DNA from 4 places in the Novosphingobium olei genome. Region 4 is predicted to be linked to each of the others. Evidence: predicted binding sites of a transcription regulator. Region 4 holds the regulator's gene; each other region holds the start of a gene.
The links. The regulator LexA, encoded in region 4, represses DNA repair genes until DNA is damaged. The targets are predictions, from matches to a motif close to GTTCCNCNCTTGTTCT.
Positions count from the first base shown of each region.

Region 1: recA (recombinase RecA) is a predicted target of LexA. The motif match lies at 4,568-4,583, and genes of this name have one in related genera.
Region 2: rmuC (DNA recombination protein RmuC) is a predicted target of LexA. The motif match lies at 5,120-5,135, and genes of this name have one in related genera.
Region 3: uvrA (excinuclease ABC subunit UvrA) is a predicted target of LexA. The motif match lies at 3,162-3,177, and genes of this name have one in related genera.

Region 1 covers NZ_AP029021.1:1,049,680-1,057,506, forward strand. The annotation lists gene AACH40_RS05005 (patatin-like phospholipase family protein) at 1-542, opposite strand, end outside; gene smpB (SsrA-binding protein SmpB) at 717-1,205, shown strand; gene AACH40_RS05015 (DUF2062 domain-containing protein) at 1,328-1,888, shown strand; gene AACH40_RS05020 (ATP-binding protein) at 1,926-4,394, shown strand; gene recA (recombinase RecA) at 4,658-5,728, shown strand; gene AACH40_RS05030 (class I SAM-dependent methyltransferase) at 5,970-6,818, shown strand; gene alaS (alanine--tRNA ligase) at 6,877-7,827, shown strand, end outside.
Region 2 covers NZ_AP029021.1:789,776-797,602, reverse strand. The annotation lists gene AACH40_RS03795 (putative bifunctional diguanylate cyclase/phosphodiesterase) at 1-136, opposite strand, end outside; gene AACH40_RS03790 (zinc-binding dehydrogenase) at 263-1,375, opposite strand; gene truA (tRNA pseudouridine(38-40) synthase TruA) at 1,375-2,130, opposite strand; gene fmt (methionyl-tRNA formyltransferase) at 2,221-3,126, opposite strand; gene recR (recombination mediator RecR) at 3,308-3,904, shown strand; gene def (peptide deformylase) at 3,982-4,551, shown strand; gene AACH40_RS03765 (four-helix bundle copper-binding protein) at 4,597-5,001, opposite strand; gene rmuC (DNA recombination protein RmuC) at 5,157-6,674, shown strand; gene AACH40_RS03755 (hypothetical protein) at 6,692-7,516, shown strand; gene AACH40_RS18875 (GFA family protein) at 7,611-7,827, shown strand, end outside.
Region 3 covers NZ_AP029021.1:841,318-849,144, forward strand. The annotation lists gene AACH40_RS04050 (ABC transporter substrate-binding protein) at 1-305, shown strand, start outside; gene AACH40_RS04055 (iron ABC transporter permease) at 302-1,264, shown strand; gene AACH40_RS04060 (ABC transporter ATP-binding protein) at 1,261-1,989, shown strand; gene AACH40_RS04065 (UrcA family protein) at 2,085-2,423, opposite strand; gene AACH40_RS04070 (hypothetical protein) at 2,710-2,898, opposite strand; gene uvrA (excinuclease ABC subunit UvrA) at 3,187-6,153, shown strand; gene AACH40_RS04080 (hypothetical protein) at 6,490-6,831, shown strand; gene AACH40_RS04085 (AAA family ATPase) at 7,599-7,827, shown strand, end outside.
Region 4 covers NZ_AP029021.1:1,913,211-1,921,037, reverse strand. The annotation lists gene gltX (glutamate--tRNA ligase) at 1-489, opposite strand, end outside; gene AACH40_RS09060 (ComEC/Rec2 family competence protein) at 618-2,786, shown strand; gene lexA (transcriptional repressor LexA) at 2,780-3,502, opposite strand; gene AACH40_RS09050 (molybdopterin molybdotransferase MoeA) at 3,593-4,849, opposite strand; gene moaC (cyclic pyranopterin monophosphate synthase MoaC) at 4,846-5,337, opposite strand; gene AACH40_RS09040 (aspartate/glutamate racemase family protein) at 5,584-6,285, opposite strand; gene AACH40_RS09035 (hypothetical protein) at 6,306-6,965, opposite strand; gene AACH40_RS09030 (ADP-ribose pyrophosphatase) at 7,061-7,651, shown strand; gene trpC (indole-3-glycerol phosphate synthase TrpC) at 7,692-7,827, opposite strand, start outside.

The DNA.
Region 1 (7,827 bases), 860 kb from region 4:
TGTTCGGGCCCGATGCGCCGGTCGCGGTTGTCGAAATAGACGAAGTTGCCGGTCAGCACGTTGACCGCGCCCACGCTGAAGCGGACCGGGCCATCGTTGAGCAGGTCGAAATCCACCAGCTCTTCCAGCGTGGCGCGCAAGGGGGCGGTGTCGTACAGGCTGATCGCCTGCGGCGAGCCGGGCTGTTCGAGCCAGGGCGCGCACAGCCGCGGGGTGAAGAATCCGGGAATGCCGGTGAGTGCGATCGTGGCGGCCGACGCTTCGTTGAACAGCCGCCGCCCCCAGCCATCGGCAAAGGGCGAGGGGAAGGGCACCCGGCTCGACGCCTTGTCCCAGAACGCGCGCAGCGCGGCGATGCGCTTGTCCGGTGGGTTACCCGCGATGAGCGCCGCATTGACCGCGCCGATCGAGATGCCCGCGACCCAGCCGGGCATGTGGCCGCTTTCCATCAGCGCCTCGAACACGCCCGCCTGATAGGCGCCGAGCGCGCCGCCGCCCTGAAGGACCAGCGCGCAGGATTCGCTGTCGACTTGGCCAGTCATTTGGGAGCGCCTCGCAAGGGGTGAGCGATGTCGGGAAACGGTTTGTGCACTGCAACGTGAAAGCGCAAGGGCGGTTTCCTGAAACTTCGGTCATGCGGGCGGGCCCGGATCGCGCAAGTCATTGCAGGCGCCCCGCTTCCCTTTTGCCGGGGCACACCCTACATGGCGGCGACCATGGCACGCCCTACCCCCGCAGCCTTCGACAAGAAGAAGATCGTCGCCGAGAACCGTCGCGCGCGGTTCGAATACTATATCGAGGACGTCTACGAGGCGGGCATCGTGCTGACCGGCACCGAGGTGAAGTCCTTGCGCTTTGGCGAAGGCTCGATTGCCGAATCCTATGCCGAGGTGAAGGGCGGCGAAGTCTGGCTGGTCAATTCCAACGTGCCCGAATTCAGCCACGGCAACCGCTTCAACCACGTGCCCCGGCGGCCGCGCAAGCTGCTGCTGAAGGAGCGCGAGATCGACAAGTTCCACGGCGCGGTGGAACGCAAGGGCATGACGCTGGTGCCGCTGTCGATCTATTTCAACGGTCGCGGCCGAGCCAAGGTGGAGCTGGCGCTCGCCAAGGGCAAGAACGCAGCCGACAAGCGCGCCACGATCAAGGAACGCGACTGGAAGCGCGACAAGGCGCGCATCATGCGCGAACACGGCAAGGAATAAGTTGGCTTTCCACCCCGCGCTTCACTTCGGCGTAAGCTCCGCGCGGGTAGCCACGGCGGATCGATAGAGGCGCAATCGTTCCGTGACGGGACGGTGACACGCCGCTAACCTTGCGGGACGAGATGCAGACGAGAATCGCCAACTGGGCCCGGGCCAACATGCCCACGCGCGAACAGATGGAGCGCATGCCCCTGGCGCGCCCGCTCGCCGCGCGGCACGAACTGTGGCGGTTCACCCGCCGTTCGGTGCCGCGGGGGGTGGCGGTCGGCCTGTTCATCGGCATCTTCGCGATGATTCCGGGCGTGCAGATCGTGGGTGCGGCGCTGATGTGCCTGCCGTTTCGCGGCAACATCCCGATCGCGGCGCTGATGACGTTCATCTCGATTCCGCCGACGACGCTGTTCGTGTTCCTTCCCGGCGCGATCTGGGTGGGCAACCGCTTCGGTTTCCACGCCGATCTCTCGACGATCACCACGCTCGTGTCCAAAGGGGCAGGCGTGGGCGAATGGCTCGCCTGGTTGGGCACCGATGCCGCGCCGTCGCTGGTGATCGGCCTTGGCGTGATCTCGCTGGCCAGCGCCGCGCTCGGTTATGTCGTCACGGCGATCGGCTGGCGGTGGTGGACCGCGCACAAGCGGCGCACCCGGCTGATGCGGGCGCAGGCAAGGGACTTTCCGGAGTGACCGCCGGGCCGGAGGGGGTATGGCCCGCGTGAGCAGGATTGAAAGCGGGGCAGGGGTGACGACGACGTATCGCAGCGAGGGGGCGTTGCTCTCGGCCGAACCCGACGGCAGGCGTCTGCCGTGGAAGGACTTTGCCGCGATCGCGCTCGGCATCCTGGCAAGCGCCGGCCTGTTGTGGTGGGTTTCGGGCGAGGCGGTGGCCGCCATCGCCTTTCTTTCGGGGATCGTGCTGGTCGGCGCGCTGGTGCTCGCCGTGCTGCGGCTGCGGCCCGAAGCCGAAGTGCCCGATTTTGCCGCGCCCGACTGGTCGGTCACCTTCACCGCGATCGACCGTGACGACGAAGCGGTGGCGATCACCGACCGCGCCGGCCGGCTGGTCTGCGCCAGCACGCGCTATATGGAATGGTTCGATGCAAGCGTTGCGCCGCCGAGCCTGCAGCTCGATGCACCGGCCCGCGAAGGCATCGACAACGCGGCGCGCACGGCGTGGCGCGATGGCGCGGCACGGGTGGCGCTGATTCCCGGGTCGCTCGGAGGGCTCTCGCTCGACGTGCGGCGCGCGGGCCGGGGCGAGAACCACCTGGTCTGGCGCTTCGTGCCGGCGAGCGACGACGATCCGGTGACCGAGATGGCCGCGCATGTCGCCGGCAAGCTCGGCCGCGCGCTGAGCCGCGAAGCGCTGCAATGCGCGCTGGTCGCGCCCGACGGGCAGGTGCTGGCTGCCAACGGCGCCTTTGCCGCGCGCGCTTCGGGCCGCGAGACGGCGGACCTGGTCGGCACCGACTTCGTCTCGTGGTTCTGCTCGGACGAGCACGAACGCATCTACTATGCGCGCGAAGGCGCCAAGGGCGCGCCGGTGCGCTTCGTCCACGTGCCCGTTGCCGATCCCGACGTTTCGGACGCGATCGATCCGACCGCGGTGCCGTCGCTGTTCCTGCTGCTCGACGATCAGGGCGGCATCGGCGATCCGCGCGCCGGGCTGCCGCAGGTGGAAGCGCTGCTGGCGCGGCTGCCGCTGGGCCTTGCCATGACCGATCGCGACGGCCGCTTCCTCTTCGCCAACCGCGCCTTCCTGCGCGCCGCCGGGCACGAGGACCCCAATTTGCCGCCGCCGTACCCGTCCGACCTCGTCATCCGCGAAGACAAGGGCGCGCTGGCCGATGCGGTGCGCCGCTATGCACAAGGCGCGCCGACATCGGGCGACGTCGCCGTGCGCCTGCGCGCCGCGCCCGAAGAGCCGGTCTCGCTCAACATGGCGGCAGTGCGGGGGCTGGGCGAAGGGGCGGTGCTGCTGAGCCTCAAGGATTCGACCGAGGAAACCCGCCTCAAGCGCGAGATCGCGCAGGCGACCAAGATGCAGGCAGTGGGCCAGCTGGCCGGCGGCGTGGCGCACGATTTCAACAACGTGCTGACCGCGATCATCGGCTATTGCGATCTCATGCTGATGCGTCACACCCCGGGCGACAGCGATTACGACGACATCCAGCAGATCAAGGCGAATTCGAACCGCGCCGCCTCGCTCACCCGCCAGCTGCTCGCCTTTTCGCGCCAGCAGACGCTGCGCCCCGAAGTGCTGCAGCTGCCCGACGTGGTGGCCGAGGTTTCGACCCTGCTCAAGCGCCTGCTCGGCGAAAAGATCAGCCTGGAAGTCACCCACGATCGCGATCTGGGCTTCGTTCGGGCAGACCCGGTGCAGCTCGAACAGGTGCTGCTCAACCTTGCCGTGAACGCGCGCGATGCGATGGCCGACATCAAGGGCGGCGGCACGCTGCGGCTGATGACCCGGCGCGTGACGGCCGGCGACGTGCGCGCGATGAAGAGCGAGATCCTGCCGATCGGCGACTATACCGCGCTGATCGTCGAGGACACCGGCCACGGCATCAAGCCCAACCTGATCGGCAAGATCTTCGAGCCGTTCTTCACCACCAAGGACAAGGGCAAGGGCACCGGCCTTGGCCTTTCGACCGTGTACGGCATCGTCAAGCAGTCGGGCGGGTTCATCTTCGCTTCGAGCGAGGTGGGCAAGGGCACGCGCTTTACCATCTACCTGCCGGTCCACGTGCCCGACGCGGTCGAGCAGGCCGAAGCCGCCAGGCCGAAGCCCGAAGGACGGCGCAGCGAATGGAGCGGCGGCGGGCGCATCCTGCTGGTGGAGGACGAGGACACCGTCCGCGCCGTGGCCGAACGCGCGCTGGTGCGCCAGGGCTACGAGGTGACCACGGCCGCCGATGGCGAGGAAGGGCTCGAGGCCTTGCAGCGGATCATGGCGGCGGGCGAGGATGTCGACATGATCGTGTCCGACGTCGTCATGCCCAGCATGGACGGCCCGACGATGGCGCGCGAGATCCGCCGCCTGCGCGCGGACATGCCGATCCTGTTCATGTCGGGCTATGCCGAGGAACAGCTGCGGCGCGAGATCGACATCCCCAACATGCACTTCCTGGCCAAGCCGTTCAGCGTGGCGCAGATCGTGGCGGCGGTGGAAGACGTGCTGCGCGGCGACTGACCGCCGCGCGATTGTTGCGGGCGCCAGGGCGCCACACCGATGCCGCCATGTTGGAAGGAATCGGTGGAAAAGCCCACCCGGATTCCAACGTCCTTCCGGCGCGCTCGCCCCGAAAAAGCGGCGTTGGCGCAGAGCTTTAGGGGGTAATCGCGCGAAAATGGCGGGAAATTTCCGTTCCCCTCTTGTTCCATGAGAACAAAATGCATACAAAGCCAGTGTTGACGGTTCGTGTGAGCCATCTTTAGGCAAGGGGAAGCAAAGCCATGGCGGCGCAGCTCAAGCTCATTCAGGAAGGTAAAGACAAGGACATGGACCGTCAGAAGGCGCTCGATGCGGCCCTGGCCCAGATCGACCGGGCATTCGGCAAGGGTTCGGCCATGCGGCTGGGCCAGAAGGAAGCGATGCAGGTCGAAGCGATTTCGACCGGGTCGCTCGGTCTGGACATCGCGCTTGGCGTCGGTGGCCTGCCACGTGGCCGCGTGATCGAAGTTTACGGGCCGGAAAGCTCGGGCAAGACCACGCTTGCGCTGCACGTGATCGCCGAAGCGCAGAAGAACGGCGGCACGGCAGCGTTCGTCGATGCCGAACACGCGCTCGATCCGGTCTATGCCAAGAAGCTGGGCGTCGATATCGACAACCTGATCGTCTCGCAGCCCGACACCGGCGAACAGGCGCTCGAGATCACCGATACGCTGGTGCGCTCGAACGCGATCGACGTGCTGGTGGTGGACTCGGTCGCCGCGCTCGTCCCCCGCGCCGAAATCGAAGGCGAGATGGGCGACAGCCACGTCGGCCTGCAGGCTCGCCTGATGTCGCAGTCCTTGCGCAAGCTGACCGGCTCGATCAGCCGCTCGCGCTGCATGGTGATCTTCATCAACCAGCTGCGCATGAAGATCGGCGTGATGTACGGCAATCCCGAGACGACGACGGGCGGCAACGCGCTCAAGTTCTACGCCTCGGTCCGTCTCGACATCCGCCGCACCGGGCAGATCAAGGATCGTGACGAGATCACCGGCAACGCCACCCGCGTGAAGGTCGTGAAGAACAAGGTCGCCCCGCCGTTCCGGCAGGTCGAATTCGACATCATGTACGGCGAAGGCATCTCCAAGATCGGCGAGATCCTCGATCTGGGCGTCAAGGCCGGCCTCGTCGAAAAGTCGGGCGCCTGGTTCAGCTACGACAGCATCCGCATCGGGCAGGGGCGTGAAAACGCGAAGAACTACCTGCGCGAACACAAGGAAGTTTGCGACCGGCTCGAAGCTGCGATCCGCAGCCGCACCGAGCAGGTCTCCGAAGGTCTGATGGCCGGTCCGGACGCGGACGACGACGTCTGATCTTCAGGCGGGGCGCGGGGCCGGGCATCGTCCGGGCCAGCACGCCTGATCGCCGAACAAGGGGGCGGCGCGTTCCACGGGCGGAACGCGCCGCTTTTCCTTTGGCGCGGACGCGGCTCCTGCCTATGCTCGATCCCTCCGCTGTACGCGCGGGACGGCCCGCAGACCTACACACCGCCTTGCTTCAGAGCGGAACCATCCCCGCTTGCCCGCCAGCACCGCTGCGCCTAGCCTGCCGGCCATGACAAGCGCCGGGGATTGGGAGGGCAGCGTCGGGACCAGCTGGGCCGCGGAATGGCGGCGCACCGACCGCTCGTTCGCCGCGCTCACCCCCCGCCTGCTCGAAGCAGCGCTGGCGCATCCCGCTAACCGCGTGCTCGACATCGGCTGCGGCGCAGGCGAAATCGCGCTGTCGCTCGCCCGCGCGCGGCCGCAGGCGACCGTCATCGGCCTCGATCTTTCCGCCCCGCTGCTGGCCGTGGCGCGGTCGCGCGGGGAAGGGCTGGGCAACCTCTGGTTCGAACAGGGCGATGCCGCGCGCTGGGCCGATACCGCGGGCAAGCCGGACCTGCTCGTTTCACGCCACGGCGTGATGTTCTTCGACGATCCCGCTGCTGCCTTCGCGCACCTCGCCGCGGTTGCCGCACCGCAGGCCCGGCTCGTCTTCACCTGCTTCCGCTCGGCGGCCGAAAATGCCTGGGCAGCGGATATCGCCCGCCTGCTGCCGCCCGCCCCTCCCGTGCCAACTTCCCCATCACCAGCGGCGTTCGATCCGCCGCCCGGCCCTTTCGCCTTCGCCGATCCGGAACGCGTCCGCCGCGCGCTGGCCGGATGGCGCGACATCGAATTCACCCCGGTGGACTTCACCTACGTCGCCGGCAGTGGCGAAGCTCCGGTCGAGGACGCGCTCGCCTTCTTCCAGCGAATCGGCCCCGCCGCCGCAGCGATCCGCAATCTGCCGCGCACGGCGCGCGCCTCGTTCGAAGCCAAGCTCGACGAACTCGTCCGGTCGCGCCTTGCCGGTGGGCAGGTGATCTTCCCCGCAGCGGCGTGGCTGGTGACCGCCATCGCCGATCACGCGGCAGGATGAATGCGGGGACGATGAATCGTGCTTGTTCCGCGCCAAGTGCTCGCCTAATTCGCGTGCCATGACGTCGACGAACGAAATCCGCCGCTCCTTCCTCGAATACTTCGGCTCGGCCGGGCACGAGGTCGTGCAATCCGCGCCGCTGGTCCCCTACAACGATCCCACGCTGATGTTCGTGAACGCCGGCATGGTGCCGTTCAAGAACGTGTTCACGGGGCTTGAGACGCGCGCCACCTCGCGCGCCACATCGTCGCAGAAGTGCGTCCGCGCCGGCGGCAAGCACAACGATCTCGACAATGTGGGCTACACCGCGCGCCACCACACCTTCTTCGAGATGCTGGGCAATTTCAGCTTCGGCGATTATTTCAAGGAACAGGCGATCACCCACGCCTGGACCTTGCTGACGCGGGAATGGGGCCTGCCCAAGGACAAGCTGCTCGTCACCGTCTACCACACCGACGACGAAGCCTTCGGCCTGTGGCAGAAGATCGCCGGGCTTTCCGAAGACCGCATCATCCGCATCCCCACCAAGGACAACTTCTGGGCGATGGGCGATGAAGGCCCGTGCGGGCCGTGCTCGGAAATCTTCTACGACCACGGCGACCACATCTGGGGCGGTCCTCCGGGATCGGCGGACGAGGACGGCGACCGCTTCATCGAGATCTGGAACCTGGTGTTCATGCAGTTCGAGCAGGCGGCGGGCGAAATCGTCGGCAACCTGCCCAAGCCCAGCATCGACACCGGCATGGGCCTGGAACGCATCGCCGCGGTGATGCAGGGCGAACACGACAACTACGACATCGACACGTTCCGCGCGCTGATCGCCGCGAGCGAGAGCCTGACCGGCGTGAAGGCCGAAGGCGAGCAGACCGCCAGCCACCGCGTGATCGCCGACCACCTGCGTTCGACCAGCTTCCTGCTGGCCGACGGCGTGCTGCCGAGCAACGAAGGCCGCGGCTATGTCCTGCGCCGCATCATGCGCCGCGCCATGCGCCACGCGCATCTGCTGGGC
Region 2 (7,827 bases), 1.1 Mb from region 4:
CCACCGGTACGCTGTCGATCTGGTGGAGGCGCGAGCGCTCGAACCATTCGCGATCTGCCGGCTCCACCTCATGCCGGATGAGGTGGACCATCGCCAGCGGATGGCGCAGCAGGGCATCGCGTAACTTGCCAATCAAGCAGGGATCTCCCAACCCCAGCGGAACTCCGATGGTACGAGACCACCCGGACTACACGCTGACGGTTAGGAGCCTGCTGCCTTCACCTGCGGCGAATCCCTTATACGATTCGACCCCCGGCCGGGCTCAGTTGGGCAAAATCAGGTACTTCTCGCCGGTGCGGCGGGCGTTGTAGTCGAGCACCGCGTCGCGCGTCAGCACCTCGTCAAGGCTCACCTTCGCCTTGTACTTGCTGGCGAACGTGGTGGTCAGCCCGTCGCGCACGCGCTGGCGCAGACGCTCGACATTGTGCTCGCCGATCTTCTGCAGGAAGGGCATCAGCAGGAAGCCGTTGATCCCGAAGCTGAACCCGAAGTTCAACTGCAGCACCGTGGGCGAAAGATCGAGCAGGCCATAGATATAGGCCTGCTTCGGGCTGTTCGAACCATAGCGGCTGTATTCGGAATTCGCGTTGGCGACCTTTTCCATCGCCGAAAGGATCTGCGTCACCAGCTTGCCACCACCCGTGGCATCGAAGGCCATCGTCGCGCCGGTGGCCGAAAGCGCTGCGGCAAGGTCGTCGTGGAAGGTGGCTGCGCTGCTGTCGACGACGTGTTCTGCGCCGATCTCCTTCAGGATCGCCACCTGCGCCGGGCTGCGCACGATGTTGACCAGCGGCACGTTGTCTTCCTGGCAGATGCGCACCAGCATCTGGCCAAGGTTCGACGCCGCCGCCGTGTGGACGAGGCCCGTGTGGCCTTCACGCTTCATGCATTCGACAAAGCTCAGCGCGGTCAGCGGATTGACGAAAGCCGATGCCCCGTCCTCGGCGCTGGTCCCGTCGTTCAACACCATGCAACCGCGCGCATCGGCGATGCGGTACTGCGCATACATGCCGCCGGGGATGCAGGTCACCACCTTGCCCAGCAGGGCCTGCGCTTCGGGCGCATCGCCCGCCGCGATCACCGTGCCTGCGCCTTCGTTGCCCACCGGCATCGCCATGCCCCAGCGCGCCTTCATTGCGCGGGTGCCGCCTTCGGGCATCTTCGCCACGATCTTGCGCGGGGAGTAGGTCGCGTTCTCGACATCGGCAGGGCCGAACAGCAGGCCAAGGTCCGACGGATTGATCGGCGCAGCTTCCACCCGGATCAGCACTTCATGACCGGTCGGCTCGGGCAAGGTCTGTTCGACAATCTCGACCGTCAGCGTGCCGTTTTCCTCAAGCGTCGACAGCAGTTGCAGACCACGTGTCTCTGGCATCACGATTCTCCCGGATAGCTCGCTTTAACGAAGTAGAGCCCCTCGGGTGGCGCATTCAGTCCCAGTTTGCAACGGTCCCGCGCGGCGAGCGCTTCGGCCACGCGTTCGACCGGCCATTCGCTGCGACCGACCAGAGCCAGGCACCCCACCATCGATCGCACCTGATGGTGCAGGAAGCTGCGCGCCGCCGCCTCGATGATCACGTGATCGCCCTCGCGCCGCACGTCGAGCCGGTCGAGCGTCTTGACCGGGCTTGCCGCCTGGCACTGCACCGAACGGAAGGTGGTGAAATCGTGCTTGCCCACCAGCGCCTGGGCCGCCCGGTGCATCGCTTCCGCATCGAGATCGCGCGCGATCCGCCAGGCGCGCCCGGCCTCCAGCGTCAGCGGTGCGCGGCGGTTGGCAATCCGATATTCGTACGCGCGGTTGATGCACGAAAAGCGCGCGTGCCAGTCTTCGCTGACCTCTACGCAATCGAGAACGGCCACCGCCTGCCCCGCCATGCGCAGCCGCGCATTGAGCGCCTCGGACAGCCGGAACGGGGGCAGCGCCTTGTCGCTGTCGAAATGCGCCCGCATGCCCAGCGCATGGACCCCGGTGTCGGTCCGTCCGGCGGCGTGCAGCGTCACCGCATGGCCGACCACCGTCTCGGCCGCTTCCTCGATAGCCTGCTGCACCGACGGCCCGTGCGCCTGGCGCTGGAACCCCATGTAAGGCGTGCCATCCCATTCGAGCGTGAGGGCGTAACGCGTCACAGAACCACACTTTCAACATCGTCACCCCGGGCTTGGCTCGGGGCTGGGCTTTTCTTCTGCGACGGCGCGACAGGCTGAGACGTCATGGAATCAGCCAAGGACCGTCCCCGCCGCAATCGCCCGCCCGCGCAGCATCGCCGCCGTGTCCATCGCCGGCCGGCCCGCGCGCTGGACGATCGTCGGGCGCAGCGCCCCGCCACCGCAGGCGATGGTCAACGCCGCGTCGATTACCGTGCCGGGCGCGCCGCCGCCTTCAACCACCTCGGCCGCCAGCACGCGATAGCGCTCGCCCTCCAGCTCGAAGAACGCCCCCGGCGCCGGCGCAAAGGCGCGCACCTGCCGTTCGACCTGCTCCGCGCTCGCAGTGAAGTCGAGCCGGCTCTCGGCCTTGTCGATCTTGTGCGCGTAAGTCACGCCCTCCTCGGGCTGCACCACCGGCGGATGCACGCCGATGTCGGCCAGCACCTCGACCATCAGCGCCGCGCCTTTCTCGGCCAGCTCCGTCGTCAGTTCGCCCGCCGTCTTGCCCGCCACCGGCGTCTCCACCGTCGCGAGCATCGGCCCGGTATCCAGCCCGCGCTCCATCTGCATGATCGTCACGCCGGTGGCGGCGTCGCCCGCCAGGATCGCGCGCTGCACCGGCGCCGCCCCGCGCCAGCGTGGCAGCAGCGAGCCATGGACGTTCAGGCAGCCAAGGCGCGGCGCATCGAGCACCGCCTGCGGCAGGATCAGGCCATAGGCCGCAACCACCGCCACGTCCGCGCCCAGCGCCGCGAACGCCGCCTGTTCCTCGGCCCCCTTCAGCGAAACGGGCACGCGCACCTCGATCCCGTGGGCCTCTGCCGCAAGCTGCACCGGCGATGGCTGCAGCTTCTTGCCCCGCCCCGCCGGGCGCGGCGGCTGGCTATAGGCCGCGACCACCTCGTGCCCGGCCGCAACCAGCGCCTCGAGCGTCGGCACCGCGAAGTCGGGGGTTCCCATGAAGATGACTTTCACGCCGTAGCCTGCCTTCAGCCTGTTACTCCCAAGGCCGATTGCCCTGAGCCTGTCGAAGGGCTGTCCTTACTTCAGGGATCGCAAAAGAAAAGGACGGGCCTTCGACAAGCTCAGGCCGCGCGGAACGGGGCAGGCGCCAACCAGACTGGTCGGACAGCAAACGGTGGGATAGAGGAAGCCCATGGCATCGCAAGAGATCGAGGCGCTGGCCGGCGCCCTGGCCCGCCTTCCCGGCCTTGGCCCCCGCAGCGCGCGCCGCGCCGTCCTGTGGCTGATCAAGCGCCGCGAAACCGCGCTCGACCAGCTGGTCGGCGCGCTGCAGGTCGTGCGCGACGCGCTCGTCGAATGCGATGTGTGCGGCAATGTCGATACCACCAACCCCTGCGGCATCTGTTCCGACCCGCGCCGCGATCCGCGCTCGATCTGCGTGGTGGAGGAAGTCGCCGACCTCTGGGCGCTCGACCGCGCGCGCTTGTTCACCGGCCGCTATCACGTGCTGGGCGGCCGCCTGTCCGCGCTCGAAGGCGTGCGGCCCGAAGACCTCGCCATCGCCAGCCTGCTCAACCGCGTCGCGGCAGGCGGCATCGACGAAGTCGTGCTCGCGATGAACGCCACATTGGAAGGCCAGACCACCGCGCACTACATCGCCGAACGGCTCGAAGCCTACCCCGTCCGCCTCACCCAGCTCGCCCACGGCCTGCCCGTCGGCGGAGAGCTCGACTACCTCGACGAAGGCACCCTCGCCCAGGCCCTGCGCGCCCGTCGCCCGATCGGCTGACGCTCCGCCCCGCTTTCGATCACACTGATCGAAAGCCCTGCCTTGCGACTCCGCGCCGCTCGCCTTATCTGCGCCCCATGGCCATTCTTCCGATCATCGAAGTTCCCGATCCCCGCCTCAAGCAGGTGTCGGTCCCCGTCGACAATTTCGACGACCAGCTGCGCACGCTCGTCGCCGACATGTTCGATACGATGTACGATGCGCCAGGCATCGGCCTCGCCGCGATCCAGGTCGGCATTCCCTTGCGCGTGCTGGTGATCGATCTTCAGCCCGAAGATCCCGACGCCGAACCCGAAGTGTGCCACAGCCACGGCGGCCACCACCACACCCACCAGCCGACCAAGCGCGAGCCGCGGGTGTTCATCAATCCCGAGATCCTCGATCCGTCGGAAGAGCACAGCCTGTACCAGGAAGGCTGCCTTTCGGTGCCCGAGATCTACGCCGAAGTCGAACGCCCCGCGCGCATCCGCGCCCGCTGGCAGGACCTTGACGGCAAGGTGCACGAGGAACAGCTCGAAGGGCTGATGGCCACCTGCCTGCAGCACGAGATGGACCACCTCGAAGGCATCCTGTTCATCGACCATCTCAGCCGGCTCAAGCGCAACATGGCGCTCAAGAAGCTCGAAAAGCTGCGCAAGGTCGCCTGAACCGCGCCCGCCGCGCGGCGCAGGACAACCCTGCATCGCCGCGCGTCAGGCCATTTCCGCCTGGATCGATTCCATCGCCGCCCGGCAGTCGTCGGCGCATTCGCGGCACATCTGTGCGCAGCGGCGGCAATGATCATGGTCGTGCTTGGCACACTCCGCTTCGCAGACTTCGCATGAACGAATGCAGGTAAGCAGCTGCGAAACCAGCACTTCGCGGTTCGATCCGGTGCGCCGCGTCGCCACGCGCGCCGTGGCGGCGCAGATGTCCGCGCAATCTAGGCAGGTGCGCACGCACTGGTCCATGTCCATCGCCTCGGCAAGGCACGCATCGGCGCACGAGGTGCAGATCGCCGAACAGTACATGGCATGGCGCACCGCCTTGCCCAGCGCTTCGTTGTAGGTGGTCGCGGACACCTGCGGGTGTTCGCGGATCATGGCTTCGATCGACATTGTTTCGGCCCTTGTTGCTGATCGTCTATGGCCAAAGAGCGCGTGAACGGCCCGCGCTGTTCCATGTCGAATGACACAATGCCCGAACCGCTTGCCAGACCGTGCCGGGACGGTCTAGGTTCCCGCTTCGTTCCCCTTCCAGTCGGAGCCCGTCGTTGGACTCGCCTCTCGCCCTTGCCCTGCTCGTCCTCGTCGCCACGCTCGCCGGCCTTGCCGTCGGCTGGTTCCTTGGCGGCCGTCCTGTCGCCGAATGGAAGGCGCGCCACGCCGCGCGCGATGGCGAGGCCCGCGCGCACGAGGACCGGGTCAAGGCGATGGCCGTCGATCTTGCCACGCAGAGCGAACGGCTACGCCTGCTCGACCAGGTGAGCGGCGAACTTGCCGCGATCCGCGCCGAACGCGATTCGCTCTCCACCCGCCTCGCCTCCGCCGACCAGCGCGCCGCCGACGCTGAAACGGTGCGCGCCGAGCTCGCCGAAACGCGCGCCAGCCGTGAAGCGCTGCGCGCCGAACTCGCCGCGCTCAAGGCTGATGCCGAAAACTTCGCCGAACAGAAGCGCCTGCTGGTCGAAGCGCAGGAAGCGCTGCGCAAGGAATTCGAGAACGCCGGCAACAAGGTGCTGGAAAAGGCGCAGGAAGCCTTCCTCAACCGCGCCCACGCCCGGTTCGAGGAAAGCGAGAAAACCAGCGCCGAACGGCTGAAGGCCCTGCTCGCGCCCGTAGACCAGCGGCTCAAGAGCTACGAGGAGCAGGTCACCGGCCTTGAAAGGCAGCGCGTCGACGCCTTCGGGCAGCTGACCGGCCTGATCCAGTCGATGCGCGATGGGCAGGAAGCCGTGCGCATGGCCGCCGCGCAGCTCGGCAACAGCTTGCGCAACGGCCCCAAGACGCGCGGCCGCTGGGGCGAACTGCAGCTGCGCAACGTGCTCGAACAGTGCGGCCTGTCCGAACACACCGATTTCGTCACCGAACATTCGGTCGATACCGAGGAAGGCCGCCTGCGCCCCGACGCCATCGTCCGCATTCCCGGCAACAAGCTGCTGGTGATCGACGCCAAGGTGTCGCTGAACGCCTATCAGGACGCGTTCGAGGCCGAAAGCGACGAGGCGCGCAAGGCCGCGCTTGGCGCCCACGTCCAGTCGATGCGCAACCATATCCAGACGCTGGGCGCCAAGTCGTACCAGAGCCAGTTCGAGGAAGCGCCCGACTACGTGCTGATGTTCGTGCCAGGCGAACACTTCATCGCCGCCGCGCTCGAACGCGATCCCACGCTGTGGGACTTCGCCTTCGAACGGCGCGTCCTGCTCGCCAGCCCCACCAACCTCGTCGCCATCGCCCGCACCGTGGCGCAGGTCTGGCGTCAGGACGGCCTGGCCCGCGAAGCGCGCGAGATCGGGCGCATGGGCGGCGAACTCTACGATCGCCTCGCCGTCGCGGCCGAACATCTGAAGCGGGTCGGCTCGGGGCTGGAAAGCGCGGTCGGCAACTACAACAAGTTCGTCGGCAGCTTCGAACGCAACGTGCTGTCGGCGGGCAAACGCCTGCGCGACAAGCACATCGAGATCGGCAAGCGCGAGATTGACGACGTGCCGCTGGTGGAGACAAGCCCGCGTTACGGTGATAGCGTGGCGGAACCGGCGGCGTTGCCTGCGATTGAGGACGTGAACACCTGAAGGGACGGCAAGAAGCGTTGATTGGGCATGGCGGACTTGGCAGGGTCCTGGCTGGCGCATCGCTCGCCGCCGCCGTCCTGACGCTCGCCGGCTGCAACGCGCCCGAGCCGTCGCCCACCACAGAAGCTTCCGAACCCGCGCCGGCGCCCCTTGCCAGCGAGGCGCCGCCGGCATCCCCATCCGCCCCCGCTGCCGCCGCCAGCACAGAACCGTCCAGCACGGCCGATCCCGAGGATGACGCGAGCGATGCCGCCACCGAGCGCAAGGTCGCCAGCCTGCGCCCGCTCGACGAATGCGCCCGCCTGCCCGGCTGGGCCGCGTTCCACGGCAAGCTGACCGATGCCGTTTCCCGCCGCGATGCCAAGGCGCTGGTCGCGCTCGCCGCGCCCGACGTCACGCTCGATTACGGCGGCGGCCATGGCCGCGACGAACTCGCCAAGCGGCTCGCCACGCCGCAGGCCGGCACGGCCCTGTGGACCGACCTCGCCACGATCCTGCGCATGGGCTGCGACACCCGCGATGGACTTGCGGTGATGCCGTGGTTCTTCTGGAACGTGCCCGAAACGATCGATCCGGGCGAAACCATGCTGGCAACCGGCAGCGCCATCCCGCTGCTCGCCAAGCCGAAAGCCGATGCCGCGCGCGTGGCGTCGCTCGATTGGGAAGTCGTCACCCTGCAACCCGGTTTCGACCCGGCACGGCGCTTTACCGGCGTCGAAACCGAAGACGGCCTCAAGGGCCAGGTCGAAACGAAGAACCTGCGCAGCGTGCTCGCCCGCCGCATGATCGTCGAACGCAACGACGGCACCTGGCAAGTCTCCGCCTTCGTCGCGGGGGATTGAAACCGAGGCGAGTTCATCTGCGGGCTTGTGGGATCGCTGGCATGCCCTAGCGTTTAGGACGTATCATTTTTGGCTTGGCACTAAGGAACCTGGCATGGATTTGCGCAAGACCATCCTTTCCAACCTTGCTGAGATGGCGCCGCCGATCACAGGTGCATGCCTCTGCGGAAACGTGCGCTACACATGCACGGAAAGTCCGATCTGGTCGGTGAATTGCCATTGCAGGTCATGCCAAAGGCTCAGCGGTGCCCCCTTTGTATCGGCCTTCTCCGTCCCCGCCCATGCCTTTGCCGTTAGCGGGGAAACCATGA
Region 3 (7,827 bases), 1.1 Mb from region 4:
TGGGCCAGGCCGATCGCCTGCCGCTCGAACGCATGCTGGCCGATCCGCCGCGCGTGATCCTGGTGGCCGATGCCGGCGACCGCGCCGCCGCCGACCAGGACCGCGCGCTCGCCCATCCCGCCCTGCGCGCGCTCACCGGTACCACCCGCGCCGCCTTCGCGCCCAACCTGCTCTATTGCGGCGGCCCCACCGTGATCCGCGCCGCCCAGCGCCTCGCCGAGGTACGCACCCAGATCCTCCCCCGACGGGGGAGGGGGACCGCCGCAGGCGGTGGAGGGGTAATGGCGAAAGGCACCGCACGATGACCCGCCCGGTCCTCGTCCTTTCCGCCCTGCTGCTGATCGCGCTGCCGCTGTCGCTGCTCGCAGGCCAGGTGTGGATCGATCCGTTCGGCCCCCCGGTGCGCAATGCCGTGCCGATCCTGATGGAGCTGCGCGCCCCGCGCGCGGTGCTGGCGCTGCTGGTCGGAGGCGGTCTCGGCGCCAGCGGCGCGGCGATGCAGGGCTACTTGCGCAATCCGCTCGCCGATCCCGGCCTGTTCGGCGTCGCGCCGATGGCGGCGCTGGGCGCGGTGCTCTCGTTCTACACCGGCTATGCCGTTCAGCCCTATGCGCTCCCCGCCTTCGCGCTTGTCGGAGGCGCGCTCGCCATGGCGCTGCTCGCGCTGATCGCCGGGCGCACCGCGGGCCTCGCCCTGTTCACGCTGGCGGGCATGATGATCGCCAGCCTTGCCGGCGCGCTCACCAGCCTCGCCATCAGCCTTTCGCCCAATCCTTTCGCGCTGTCCGAAATCGTCACCTGGCTGATGGGCGCGCTCGCCGATCGCGGCTGGAGCGACGTTGCCATCGCCGCGCCGTTCACGCTGGCGGGCCTTGCCATCCTGTCGCGCACTGGCCGCGGCCTCGATGCGCTGACGCTGGGGGAAGATGCCGCGCGTTCGCTCGGGGTCGATCCGGTGCGGCTGCAATGGCTGATGGTGGCGGGCGTCGGCGCGCTGGTCGGCGCAGGCGTGGCGGTTGCGGGGATCATCGGCTTCGTCGGCCTGATCGTGCCGCACCTCGTCCGCCCGTTTACCGATCACCGCCCGTCCGCGCTGCTGCTGCCGAGCGCGCTGGCCGGCGCGCTGCTGCTCCTCTTGGCCGATTGCCTGTGCCGCGTGGTGCCGCTCCCCGGCGGTGAGCTGCGGCTCGGCATCGCGCTCAGCCTTGGCGGAGCGCCGTTCTTCCTGCACCTGCTGCTGCGCCTGCGCAGGGATGTCGCATGACGCTCGCCGCCCGCAGCCTTTCCATTCCCGGTCGCCTATCGGACGTGTCGCTCACGCTCGATCCCGGCACCGTTACCGCCATCGTCGGCCCCAATGGCGCCGGCAAGTCCACCCTGCTGGCCGCGTTGGCCGGGTTGATCCCCGGTGCAGTCAGCTTAGGGCCCGATGCGTTGCGCACGCTCCCCCCACGTCTGCGGGCGCAGCGCATCGGTTACCTTCCCCAATCGGGCGACGTCGCGTGGAACGTCTCGGTGCGCACGCTGGTCGGGCTCGGCCGCCTGCCGCACGATGCGGGCGCGCGGGCCGATGCCGCCGCCATCGCCGCCGCGCTCCACCAGCTCGATCTCGAAACCCTCGCCGATCGCCCCGTGGCGCGGCTATCGGGCGGAGAGCGCGCCCGCGCCCTGCTCGCCCGCGTGCTGGCGGGGCAGCCCGACTGGGTCCTGGCCGACGAACCGCTCGCCGCGCTCGATCTCGCGCACCAGCAGGCCCTGCTCGCCCGCTTCCGCGCGTTGGCGGGGGAGGGGCGCGGTTGCGTGCTCGTGCTGCACGATCTGGCGCTGGCGATGAACCACGCCGATCGCGTCGTCGTGCTTCACGAAGGCCGGCTCGCCGGGCAAGGCGCCCCGGCCGATGTCCTCACGCCCGATCTGATCGCCCGCGTCTGGGGCGTTGCCGCGCGCTGGCTCGGCGAACCTGGCGCACAGGCGCTCGCGCTTCCCTGAACTGATCACCCGGTACCGATGGTCCGGTGAAACCGCGAAGGGCCCGCCCGGCCTCTCCGCCGGGCGAGCCCTTGCGCATTCCCGCGTGCTGTCGCTCAGCGCGAACGCATCGCGAGCCGCGTGTCGCTCGCCGCGATGGCAAGGCGGCGCGCATCGGCGGTGCCGCTGATCGCGTTGCGCTTGCAGGCGCGCACGATGCGGCTGGCGGTGATGTCGCGGATGTCGGCGCTGCCGCAGACTTCGTTGGCAGCCCGCGCGATGCGCGCGTCGAGCAGTGCGATCCCGCGGTTGGTGGTGAGGTTGAGGTCGTCGTAGCGAACCTCGAGCGTCTGCGCGTCAGAGGCGGCGGCGTCAGCCTTGGCTTGGGCAGATGCAACGAAAGCGAAAGGGGCGAAGGCAAGGGCCATCGCCGCGAAACGTGCGGTGCGAACCATGCGATAATCTCCTGGGAACTAGGGTGTCGTATAGTTGTCGCGAACCCGGGCGCCAATTGGACCTGCTTTAACCTGATGTAAACGATTCTTTTTGACTACAAGTATTAAACCGAAACAACGGACATTACTGTACAGTTGTTTAGTTTCAGAAATTATCAGTTATCGTTTCAATGAAGACGATTGTGTTGCAGGAAGACGTTTGCTGTCACGCGCTGTCATCACGCACGACAAAACTCCCCGCCGCGCCGGGCGGCAGGGGATGGTTGTTGAACCGGAAAATCGGGGATCAGCCGTGGCGGTTAAGCGCCGCGGCAAAGTCGATGGCGAAATGCTCGGTGAAATGATCGCGCTCGATCAGCGGGATCGCCGGCCGCGTCGCCGCCGCCTCGGTGGCGGGCCCGTGGAACAGATTCGCCGCCAGCGGCGCGCGGTGTGCCGCTCCTTTGCGCAGGTCTGGTTCGGGCAGCTCGGTCACGGGTGCGGCGTCCAATGGTTCGATCGCTGCGCACCATAGCACCTCGCACTGTCGCCGAATTGTATGGTTGCGACACGGCGTTGTTTTATTGAGGAATTGCGGCAGCGGCGGGAAAGGTTTGCCGATCGCGGTGCAATGGGTCGCGGTGCGGGGATGGGGCAGGCATGCGAACGTCGCCTGCCCCGATCGCCACCTTGCCGCTGGCCTCCTCGCTCCCCACATCCGCCGCTCTTCCAAGACAGGCACAAGACCGTTGCCTGAATCGAACAAATCTGGAACATCGGCATCATGTCCCTCACGACCCTTTCGGTGCGCGGCGCGCGCGAACACAACCTCAAGGGGATCGACGTCGATCTCCCCCGCGACAGCCTGATCGTCATCACCGGCCTGTCGGGCTCGGGCAAGTCGAGCCTCGCGTTCGACACGATCTATGCCGAAGGCCAGCGCCGCTACGTCGAAAGCCTGTCGGCCTACGCGCGCCAGTTCCTCGAAATGATGCAGAAGCCCGATGTCGAACACATCGATGGCCTCTCGCCTGCCATCTCGATCGAACAGAAGACCACCAGCCGCAATCCGCGCTCCACCGTCGCCACCGTGACCGAGATCTACGACTACATGCGCCTGCTCTGGGCGCGGGTCGGCATTCCCTATTCGCCCGCCACGGGCCTGCCGATTTCGGCGCAGACCGTCAGCCAGATGGTCGATCGCGTCATGGCCCTGCCCGAAGGCACCCGCGCCTACCTGCTCGCGCCCGTGGTGCGCGGCCGCAAGGGCGAATACCGCCGCGAACTCGCCGAATGGCAGAAGGCGGGCTACACCCGCGTGCGCATCAATGGCGAACTCATGGCCATCGAGGACGCCCCCGCGCTCGACAAGAAGCTCAAGCACGACATCGAAGTCGTGGTGGACCGCATCGCGGTCAAGGACGGCATCCAGACCCGCCTTGCCGACAGCTTCGAACAGGCGCTGAAGCTCGCCGAAGGCCTCGCCTACGTCGATCTCGCCGACACCACGCTCGAAGCCATCGGCCTTGCCGCCGCAGGCGCCGCCCGCCCTGAGCCTGTGGAAGGGCTGTCCTCCTTGTCCGAGGGCGCGGCGGCGAAGGGGCAGAAGAAGGGCGCGATGAAAAAGACGGGCCTTCCGCCCAACCGCATCGTCTTTTCCGAAAAGTTCGCCTGCCCCGTCAGCGGCTTCACCATCGACGCGCTCGAACCGCGGCTGTTCTCGTTCAACGCTCCGCAGGGCGCGTGCCCGGCCTGCGACGGCCTCGGCGAAAAGCTGCTGTTCGATCCGCAGCTGGTCGTGCCCAACGAACACCTCTCGCTCAAGCAGGGCGCCATCGTGCCCTGGGCCAAGAGCAACCCGCCGTCGCCCTACTACATGCAGGTGCTCTCCAGCCTTGCCGAACACTTCGGCTTCAGCCTGTCGACGCCGTGGGACCAGCTGCCGGCCGAAGTGAAGGTCGTCATCCTCTACGGCACCGCGGGCAAGCCCGTGCCGCTGACTTTCGTCGACGGCAAGAAGTCCTACACCGTGTCCAAGGCGTTCGAAGGCGTCATCGGCAACCTCAACCGCCGCATGCTGCAGACCGAAAGCGCCTGGATGCGCGAGGAGCTGTCCAAGTTCCAGACCGCGCAGCCGTGCGAAACCTGCGAAGGCAAGCGGCTCAAGCCCGAGGCGCTGTCGGTCAAGGTCGCCGGAAACGACATCTCCAGCGTCACCCGCCTGTCGGTCGCCGCCGCGGTCGACTGGTTCCTCGGCCTCGATGCCCAGCTCACCAGCCAGCAGAGCCAGATCGCCAAGGCCATCCTCAAGGAAATCAACGAACGCCTCGGCTTCCTCAACAACGTCGGGCTCGATTACCTCAACCTCGATCGCACCTCGGGAACGCTGTCGGGCGGTGAAAGCCAGCGCATCCGCCTCGCCAGCCAGATCGGCTCGGGCCTCTCGGGCGTGCTCTACGTGCTCGACGAACCCTCCATCGGCCTGCACCAGCGCGACAACGACCGCCTGTTGGAAACGCTGAAGCGCCTGCGCGATCTGGGCAACACGGTGATCGTGGTGGAACACGACGAGGACGCCATCCGCACCGCCGACTACGTGGTCGATCTCGGCCCCGGCGCGGGTGTCCACGGGGGCGAGATCGTGGCACAGGGCACGCTTGACGAGATCCTCGCCAACGAAAACAGCCTCACCGGCCAGTACCTCACCGGCGCGCGCCGGATCGAGGTGCCCAAGCATCGCCGCAAGGGCAACGGCCTCAAACTGACGGTCGAAGGCGCGCGCGCCAACAACCTCAAGAACGTCACCGCCTCTATTCCCCTGGGCACCTTCACCTGCGTCACCGGCGTGTCGGGCTCGGGCAAGTCGAGCTTCACCATCGACACGCTCCACGCCGGCGCCGCGAGGCAGCTCAACGGCGCGCGCGTCATTGCCGGCCCGCACGACCGCATCACCGGCCTCGAACACTGCGACAAGGTGATCGAGATCGACCAGTCCCCCATCGGCCGCACCCCGCGCTCCAACCCGGCGACCTACACCGGCGCCTTCACCCTGATCCGCGACTGGTTTGCAGGCCTGCCGGAAAGCGAGGCGCGCGGTTACAAGGCCGGCCGCTTCAGCTTCAACGTCAAGGGCGGCCGCTGCGAAAAGTGCCAGGGCGACGGCCTGATCAAGATCGAGATGCACTTCCTGCCCGACGTCTACGTCACCTGCGAGGAATGCAACGGCAAGCGCTACAACCGCGAAACGCTCGAGGTGAAGTTCAAGGGCCTGTCCATCGCCGACGTGCTCGACATGACGATCGAGGACGCCGAAAGCTTCTTCCAGGCCGTGCCCCCGATCCGCGACCGGATGCACATGCTCAACGAAGTGGGCCTCGGCTACGTCAAGGTCGGCCAGCAGGCCACCACGCTTTCGGGCGGCGAGGCGCAGCGCGTCAAGCTCGCCAAGGAGCTGTCCCGCCGCTCCACCGGGCAGACGCTCTACATCCTCGACGAGCCCACCACCGGCCTGCACTTCGAAGACGTGCGCAAGCTGCTCGAAGTGCTCCACCGCCTCGTCGACCAGGGCAACTCGGTCGTGGTCATCGAACACAACCTCGATGTGATCAAGACCGCCGACTGGATCCTCGACATGGGCCCCGAAGGCGGCGTGCGCGGCGGCGAACTCGTGGCCGAAGGCACCCCCGAACAGGTCGCCAAAAACCCCCGCAGCTTCACCGGCCACTACCTAAAACCCCTCCTCACCCGCTGACCCGATCCTCCCCCCCCCTGGCGGAGGTGGCCTCGCGCAGCGATGACGGAGGGGGCATCAATACCCCCCAAGCCCGGCCCGGCAACGCGCCGGAGCCGCGCAACGTGAGAAAGACGGCAAACCTCCCCCAACGGGGGAGGGGGGCGCAGGCGGATCGAGCGGGCTGCCGGGGGCAGTCCGCCCGCCGAGCCCGGCGCGGCAACGCGCCGGTGCCGCGCAGCGGGTGGTGGAGGGGTTATTCCACGCTCCCCACCCCCTGCCCAAACCACCAGTCCCCAACCGCGCGCGATCCACTACGCTTCCGCCCAAACCATAACGGACGGAAAGAGGATCACCATGGAAGCACCAGCCGCGCTCACCGCGCGCGTCGTCACGCTGTTCGTCGTCTGCGCTCTGGGACAGGTCGGCGGCTCGCTCATGCTGGGCAAGACCGCCGGCTTCACCCACCCCGGCTGGAGCGCGGTCTGCGCGCTCACCTACGCCGTCTCGCTCTGGGCACTGGCGACGCTGATCCGCGAAGGCGGCCCGCTCAGCCTGCTCATGCCGATCCTCGCCGCCACCGTGCCGCTCGTCGTGATACTGATCGCGGTATTCGTGCAAGGCGAGCCCGCCTCCTGGCCCCGCCTCGGCCTGCTGACGCTCGCCTGCGCCGTGATCGGCGTCTCCGGCACCCTCTGATCGCAGGCGGTGCAAGAGAAAAAGGCGAAGGGAGCAGGGCGAGGGCCATCGCCCTCGCGCTCCCGGGAATGAGGACACCCGCGCCCTCCCTTCCGAACGTCACCCCGGACTTGATCCGGGGTCCAGCTTGTTCTTGTTACAGCAAGCTGCCCTGTCGCGATGTATCCTCGCGCTTGGCCGGTTGCATCACGCGCGCATCCACCCTCTGACCGCAGGCGATGCAAGAGGTAAAAGCCAAGGGGCAGGGCGAGGGCCATCGCCCTCGCGCTCCCGGGAATGAGGTCACCCGTGCCCTCCCATCCGAACGTCACCCCGGACTTGATCCGGGGTCCAGCTTGTTCTTGTTGCAGCAGGCCGCCCTGTCGCGGCGTCTCCCCGCGCTTGGCCGAGTTCATCACGCTCGCTCCATCCTCTGACCGCAGGCGCCCCCTACCGGAGAGGCGGCACCGCGCCAGTGATGACGGAGGGGGACGAGCCGCGTCCGCTAAAGCACCGCTGCAAAAGCCCCAGCGGCCCCATCACCTCAGGTCAAACGTCCTCCCCGCTCTCTCCGTCGTCTCAGCGAAGGCTGGGATCGCCCGTCGCTGCAGCCCAGGCACTCCACCCTAACACCGCAACGCCAATCCAGGACTTCAAGGGGAGAAGAGCAAATGCGAGGGCTGTCGCCCTCAGGCTCCTGTCGCGATCCCTTTGATGCAAAAATCGGGTTACTGGACAGAGCCGCCGCTTTGCGGCATCCGGTTCACAACGCGCTGTGAGGATGTTCGTTGAGCACTTTATCTGTATCCGGTTTCTCCTGTTTGGACGAACTGCAGTTTGAGACCTCTCCTGTTGTCGCCATTATTGGCTCACAGGGAAGCGGGAAAAGCGTCACGATCAAGTTAAACTACTTTGCAGCGGACATAAATCGCGAACATATCTCGTGCGCCGAACGGGGTTTATCGTTCGAGGAATTTAAAAAGCATCTGGCTAATAAGTTTCGTGTGTGGTTCCCAG
Region 4 (7,827 bases):
GATGCGCACGACATAGGGCTTGTCCGCCGGCCAGCTCGCCGGTTCGGCGTCGCGCCACGGGCTGGCGATGCGGAACGGGCGCTTTTCGGCCTGCGCCTTCTCGCGCATGGCGGCCAGTTCTTCCTGCGTCAGGTAGCAGCGATAGGCGTGGCCCGCTTCCAGGAGCTTGTGGGCCACTTCCGCGTGACGCTCCGACCGGGCGAACTGGAACACCGCCGGCTCGTCGCCGCCAAGGCCCAGCCATTCCAGCCCGTCGAAGATCGCCTCGATCGCCGCATCGGTGGAACGGGCGCGGTCGGTATCCTCGATCCGCAGCAGGTACTTGCCGCCGTGGTGGCGCGCGAACAGCCAGTTGAACAGCGCGGTGCGCGCCCCGCCGATATGGAGGTAGCCGGTCGGGGAAGGGGCGAAACGGGTAACGACGCCGGTGCGGTCACCACCGCCGGCAAGAGCCGATCCTGCAGAAACGGTATCAGTGGCGCTTGCCATTTGCGGAACGCGATCCTTCCAGTGTCAACATGGCGACGCGAGCCGAAGACTCGTCCGCGGCAGATCCGCAAGACTGGCTCGCGACATCTTCGCCGCGGCCTTGGGGCAATCTGCGCCGCTTGTCCAGTGTGCAGCGCACCATGGACGAATTCCTCGCCAGCCGTCCGCTCGAACGCGGATCGTGGCTGGTCGTGGGCTTTGGCGTTGGAATCGCTACATGGCTTGTCCTGCCGGGTCCGCAGCAGTGGCTGGCGTTTCTGGCCCTGTGCGCTGCGGCGGGGGCGGGCGCGTCGCTGCTCGATGCGCAGGGCGATCTTTCGCACTTGCGGGCAGCAATTGTCGGCCTGCTGGTGATGCTCGTCGGCGGTCTGGGGCTGGTATGGGCCAAGTCGACCTTCGTCGGCGCGCCGCCCATCGCCCGGCCGATGGTGGTGACGATCGAAGGGCGCGTGCTTTCGCGTGAGGATCAGGGGGCCAAGGATGCGATCCGGCTCGTCCTCGCCGCCCGCCTGCTGCCGCGTTCGCCGGGCGGCCGCGATGCGCAGGATATGCCCCCGGCGCCGCAGCGGGTGCGCGTGAACGTACCGGTGGAGCAGGACCGGCCGGGCATGGCCGAAGGCGCCACCGTGCGGCTCGACGCCCGGCTCATGCCGCCTGCACCGCCAATGCTGCCCGGCAGCTACGACTTCGCCCGCGCCGCCTGGTTCCAGGGCCTTGCCGCCACCGGCCGCGCGCTGGGCCCGGTCGAGGTGCTGGATCCCGGCCACGGCGATGGCTCGCTCGGCGAAGTGCGCAGGGCCCTGTCGCGCCATGTGCGCAGCCAGCTCGGCGGTTCGCCCGGCACTATCGCCGCCGCCTTCGCCAGCGGTGATCGGGGTGCGATCGCGCAAGACGACGAAGACGCGATGCGCGATGCCGGGCTCACCCACCTCCTGTCGATCAGCGGCCTGCATGTCAGCGCGGTGATCGCGGGGGTCTATGCCCTTGTCATGGCGCTGCTGGCGCTCATTCCCGCCATCGCGCTGCGCGTCCGGCTGCCGCTCGTGGCGGCGGCTGCGGGGGCGCTCGCGGGGATCGGATACACCCTGCTGACCGGTGCGGAAGTGCCGACGGTGCGCAGCTGCGTCGGTGCGCTGCTGGTGCTTGTCGCCATGGCGCTGGGCCGCGATCCGCTGTCGCTGCGGATGGTTGCCGTCGCGGCCTTCGCCGTCCTGCTGTTCTGGCCCGAAGCGGTATGGGGTCCCAGCTTCCAGATGAGCTTCGCCTCGGTCATCGCCATCATCGCGTTCCACAATTCCGCCCCTGCGCGCCGCTTCCTGTCCCCTCGCGACGAGGGCTGGTTCGTGCGGACGGGCCGCCACCTTGCCATGCTGCTCGTCACCGGCGTGGTGATCGAACTGGCGCTGATGCCGATCGCGGTGTTCCACTTCCACCGCGCCGGGCTCTACGGCGCGCTGGTCAATGTCGTGGCGATCCCGCTGACCACCTTTGCCACGATGCCGCTGCTGGCGCTGGCGCTGCTGCTCGATCTGGCGGGGTGGGGCGCGCCGGTATGGTATCTCGTCGGCAAGTCGCTCGACCTGCTGCTGTGGATGGCCCACGAAACCGCCGCGCAGCCGGGCGCGGTGACGATGCTGCCGGGGATGGACCGCATCACGTTCGGCCTGTTCATCGCCGGCCTGCTGTGGCTGGCGCTGTGGAGCGGGCGGGTGCGGCTGTGGGGCTTCGCGCCCATCGCGCTGGCCACCGTGCTGGTGCTGACCGCGCCGACGCCCGACGTGCTGGTTTCGGGCGATGGGCGGCAGGTCGGCATCACGGCTGCGGATCCGGGCGGCGGGCTGCTGCTGCTGCGCGAAGGGCGGAGCGACTTTGCCCGTGACACGCTGATGGAAGCTGCCGGAATCAAGGACCTTTCGGCCTCCATCGAGGAGGCGCCGGGGGCGGAATGCAACGCCGATTTCTGCCGTCTGGCGACCGTTCGTCAGGTGTCGGGCCGGCCCCGCCGCTTCGTGCTGCTGATGAGCCGGGGAAGGGACCTGACGCCGTGGGCGCCGCTGGTCGAGGCTTGCGCGGCGGCGGATATCGTGATCGCCGATCGCCGCCTGCCCGACGCCTGCAAGCCCCGCCTGCTGAAAGCCGACCGGGGACTGCTGCGCCAGACGGGCGGTCTTGCCATCGAGCTTGGCAGCGGCCGGGTGCGCACCGTGGCCGAAACGCAGGGGCATCACGGCTGGTACCGCTGGCCTGCCCCCGGCGCCTTGGCATCACGGCCCCGTCCGCCGTCGCCGCCTCAGTGATAGCGGCGCAGAAGGCCGGCGAGCTTGCCCTGGATCTGCACTTCGTGGGGAGCGTAATACTGCGGATCGTAGGCGGCGTTGGCCGGATCGAGGCGCACCATGCCCTTTTCGTGGCGCAGCGTCTTGAGCGTGGCTTCCTCGCCCCGGATGAGCGCGACGACGATTTCCCCGTCGCGGGCGACTTCGGTGCGGCGCACGAGGGCGTAATCGCCATCGAGAATGCCGGCCTCGACCATCGAATCCCCGGACACCTCGAGCGCGTAATGTTCCCCTGCGCCGAGCAGCGCGGCAGGGACGGGAAGCGTCGAGGTGCCTTCCAGCGCCTCTATCGGGGCGCCGGCGGCGATGCGGCCGTGGAGCGGCAGTTCGATCACGTCGTTGGCGGGTTCGGGCGCACGGGCCGGAGCGCGCAGCGGCGGCACCCCCGTGTTCGCATTGGCGGTGTTCGCGTTGGCGGCGAGCGGTGCTGGGGAAGCGGGGGCAGCGCCCTTCACCGCATTGCCGTCCGCCATGCGCAGCACTTCGAGCGCGCGGGCGCGGTTGGGCAGGCGACGGATGAAGCCGCGTTCTTCCAGCGCGGAGATCAGGCGGTGGACCCCGGACTTGGACTTGAGGTCGAGCGCTTCCTTCATCTCTTCAAAAGAGGGAGAAATGCCGGAGTCCTCGAGGCGGTTCTGGATGAAGGTCAGCAGCTCATGCTGCTTGCGCGTCAACATCACGCTTGCTCCCTATTGCCGTTTCCTTCGCCCCTTGTTCTCATCACTGGCGAACGAATGCGGAACGAATAAGCAACTCCACCAAACCCGTCAAGCAATTCCGCCAGTTTCGAGCAGATAGACCGGCACTTCGCTTCCGGCAGGCAGCGCTGGCGCGCGCGCTTCGCGCACGACCAGGGCATTGGAGCGGGCAAGCGGGGTGATCGCGCCCGAATCCTGCAGCGGATCGAACGCGACCGCGCCCCCTTCGAAGCGGGCGCGCAGGAATTCGGTGCGGCTGCCCCCGGCGGGCAGATCGGCGGCAAGGCGCGCCGGTATCGTCCGCGGCAGCGCCTCTGCGGCGCCGAGCGCGGCGCGCAGCAGCGGCAGCATGAACAGGAAGCCGGTGACGAAGGCCGAAGCCGGGTTTCCCGGCAGGCCGAGCACGATCTGTGGACTGGCGAATTCGGGACCGGCGCCATGATCGCGCCGGCCGACGAGCAGCGGCTTGCCGGGCTTGATCGCGACCCGCCAGAAATCGAGCGTGACGCCCGCCGCGGCGAGCGCGGGGCGCACGAGATCGTGATCGCCGACCGAGGCGCCGCCGCTGGTGACAATGATGTCGGCCCCGCCGGCCTGTTCGAGCGCCGCGACGATATCGTCGATCCGGTCGGCCACCGGGCCGATGCGCGTGACCTGTACCGGAAGTCCGGCGGCCATGGCGGCGAGCATCGGGCCGTTGCTGGCGGGGATCTGGTGGGCCGCAAGCGGCTTGCCGGGACCGACAAGTTCATCGCCGCTGTCGATGATGGCGAGGTGGAGCGGGCGGCGGACGGGCAGGTGCTGATGACCGCCGGCCATGGCGAGTGCGATCTGCGCAGGGCCAATGCGGGTGCCGGGGGCGAGCAGCTGCGCATCGGCGACGAAGTCCATGCCGGCGGGGCGGATGTGGCGCCCGGCGGGCGAAGGCGGCGTGCCGATGAGCGTGACGCTATCGCCAGCGCGCGCCGCATCTTCCTGCAGCAGGACCATGTCCGCGCCATCGGGCAGGACGGCGCCGGTGCTGATCCGCACGGCCTGCCCGGCGGCGACGGTGCCGCCAAAGGGATGGCCGGCCGCGCTTTCGCCGATGACCCGCCAGGGACCGGGCAGATCGGCGGCGCGCATGGCGTATCCATCCATCGCCGAGAGCGGCGCATCGGGCTGGGTGCGGTGCGCCGTGATCGGGTGGGCGAGGTAGAAGCCGGTGCAATCGGCCACGGCGCGATGTTCGATGGCGAGATCGGGTGCCAGCGATACCAGCCGTTCCTGCGCGGTGCGCAGCGGCAGCGGCGGGGTGCGGACGGACGGTTCGGCGCCTGCGTTCATGCGGTGCGGTCCGGCACGTCTGCCGCCTTCCAATCGCCAGACTTGCCGCCGCGCTTTTCCAGCAGGCGGACCTGTTCGACGACCATGCCCTTGTCGAGCGCCTTGGCCATGTCGTAGATCGTCAGCAGCGCGACCGAGGCAGCGACGAGCGCTTCCATTTCCACCCCCGTGCGCGCGGTGAGCGAGGCGCTGGCGGTGACCGAGACGCCGGTTTCGGTCAGCACGAAATCGACCGTGACTGCATCGAGCGCGAGCGGGTGGCACAGGGGGATCAGTTCGCCGGTCTTCTTCGCGGCCATGATCCCGGCGATGCGTGCGGCGGCGAGGACATCGCCCTTCGGCACTTCGCCGTCACGGATCGCGGCGAGCGCTTCCCGGCTCATGCGGATATGACCACCGGCGATGGCGAGGCGCCGGGTCTCGGCCTTCCCGCCGACGTCCACCATGCGGGCATTGCCGTCGGGGTCGAGATGGGTGAGGCCGGTCATGACGGGGCTCCGCAGCAGGAGGGGGTTGACGGGGTTGACACGGTCCTGGAGAAAATCTGCCCGCCGGTCCAAGTTGACGAAGTTGACAGTGTCCTGGACGAGAACTCCGTCGGTCGGGCGAGCGGGTTCGGGAAGAGCCAAAGCAACGGTGTTCCGCGAGTTTTCATGGGCCAGGCTGTTGCCAGAAAGGTGCGGCGTAGGACAGTGCAAATTGACGCGCACGCCGATAAATAACTGACGCGTCCGTTATTTATCGGAGCCCAGCGCCACTGCGGCGGCGGCTTGTGCGTGGAGCGCGGTGGTATCGAACAGGGGCACCGCGCTATCGCTCTGGTCGATCAGCAGCATGATTTCGGTGCAGCCCAGGATCAGTCCCTGCGCGCCGCGCGCCACAAGGCGGGCGATGACCGCGCGGTAGGCTTCGCGCGAGGCGGGCGAGATCACCCCGGCCACGAGTTCGTCGTAGATGACGCGGTGGACGAGCGCTCGGTCTTCAGCATCTGGGACGAGGACATCGAGCCCGTGCCGATCGCGCAGGCGGCCGGTGTAGAAATCCTGCTCCATGGTGAAAGCCGTGCCGAGCAGCGCGATGCGGGTGATGCCAGCCGCGACTACCGCCTGTGCCGTCGGGTCGGCGATATGGAGCAGGGGAACGGACGTTGCCGCCTCGATCGCCGGGGCGAGCAGGTGCATGGTGTTGGTGCACAGCACCAGCGCCTGCGCCCCGGCATCGGCCAGCAGCCGCGCCGAAGCGGCGAGCTGGCGGCCGAGATCATCCCAGCGGCCTTCGCGCTGGGCCTGCGCGATGGGGGCGAAATCGAGCGAGTGGAGCACGATGTCGGCCGAACTGGTGGGCCCGCGCGCATCGCGCACGTGGGCGTTGATCAGACGGTAATAGTGCGCGGTGCTTTCCCAGCTCATCCCGCCGATGAGGCCGAGCCGGCGCAAGGGGGTGTGTTCCATGCCGCTCATCTGGCGGCTGGTGTGGGGATGATGGCGACAGGGCCGAAGGTGCAGGCGAGGGTTGCCCGGGCATCGGCCAGCGACAGCGGGGGCTTGTCACCGCGGAAGGACGGGCCGCGCACGGCATACTGCACCGAATAGAGGTTTTCGGCATCGCGATAGAGCGCGATCACGTCGATCTCTCCCGAGCCGGCCTGCGCCTGGGCATAGGCGCTGGCGGGCGTGTCGGCGCAGCCGATGGCGATGTAGGTCAGCTCCATGCCGCCGGCGGTCTGTTCGGGCGGGGCGGCTTCGAAGATCGCGCCGCTGGGGCACGCGCGCGGTTCGAAAATGGCGCGGGCGAGATCGGGCGTGGCCTTGGCGATGCCGCCGAAGCCCTGAAAGCCGCGCACCGTCAGCAGCGTGCGCCAGGTGGCGAAGGTTTCGCCATCGCGCAGGAATTCGAGCAGGAACTGGCCGCGTGCAAGCTGGGCCGGCTGCGCGGTATAGGCGGGGGGCACGCGGAAGGTGATCGTCTTGCCGAACAGCGGCAGGGCGACGGGTTGGTCTGCCGGCGCCGCACGGGCGGGTCCGACGCACACGAGCGACGCGGCGGCCAGGATCGGGGTCAGGGCGAGGATCGGGGCGAGGATCGGGGCGAGGATCGAGGCGGGGCGCAGGCGCATGTCGGGCCGAGCGTAACGCCCTTCTTGCGGTGCAGCAAACGGTCGTTGCATCGGGCCGGGCGGGGCGGCTAGGCCGATTGCGTGGCGGAGCGGCCGTGGCGGAGATTGGGACGATCATGGGCGAGATCATCGGGCAGGAGCTGGTCTACGACGGCTGGTACAGGTTCTCGCGGTTGAAGGTGCGGCTGCCCGACGGCGTGGTGGTGGAACGCCATCTGCTCGACAACGGGCAGGCGGTGGCGGTGCTGCCCTATGATCCGGTGCGGCGGTGCTGCCTGCTGATCACCCAGCCGCGCGCACCGGTCATCGCGGCGGGCGAGGCGCCGGTGCTGGAGGCGATCGCCGGCGGTCTCGACGGCATCGCGCCCGAGGATCGCATCCGCGAAGAGGCGATGGAGGAAGGCGGGCTGCGGCTGGGCCAGCTGGAGCCGGTGGCCAATATCTGGCCGATCCCGCCGGTTTCGACCGAGCGGGTGATGCTCTACCTTGCCGAATACACTGCCGCCGACCGCGTGGGCGAAGGTGGCGGGGCGGAAGGCGAATTCGAGGCGATCAGCGTGCACGAGATCACCCTGGACGCCTTGCGCGACATGGTGCTGGCGGGCGAGCTGACCGATGCCAAGACGCTGGTGCTGGCGCAGGCGCTGCTGCTGCGGCGGCCCGAGCTGTGGGGCAGCGGGCGGTAGGCAGGGCAGCCCTTCGACAGGCTCCGTGCGGGCGGCGGGCTTAGCCCTCTAGCAGGGTGCGCGTTGCCGCTTCGACGTCGGGCTGGCGCATCAACGCTTCGCCGACGAGGAAAGTGCGCGCGCCGCACTTTTCCAGCCGCAGCAGGTCTTCGTGGGTGTTGATGCCGCTTTCGGCC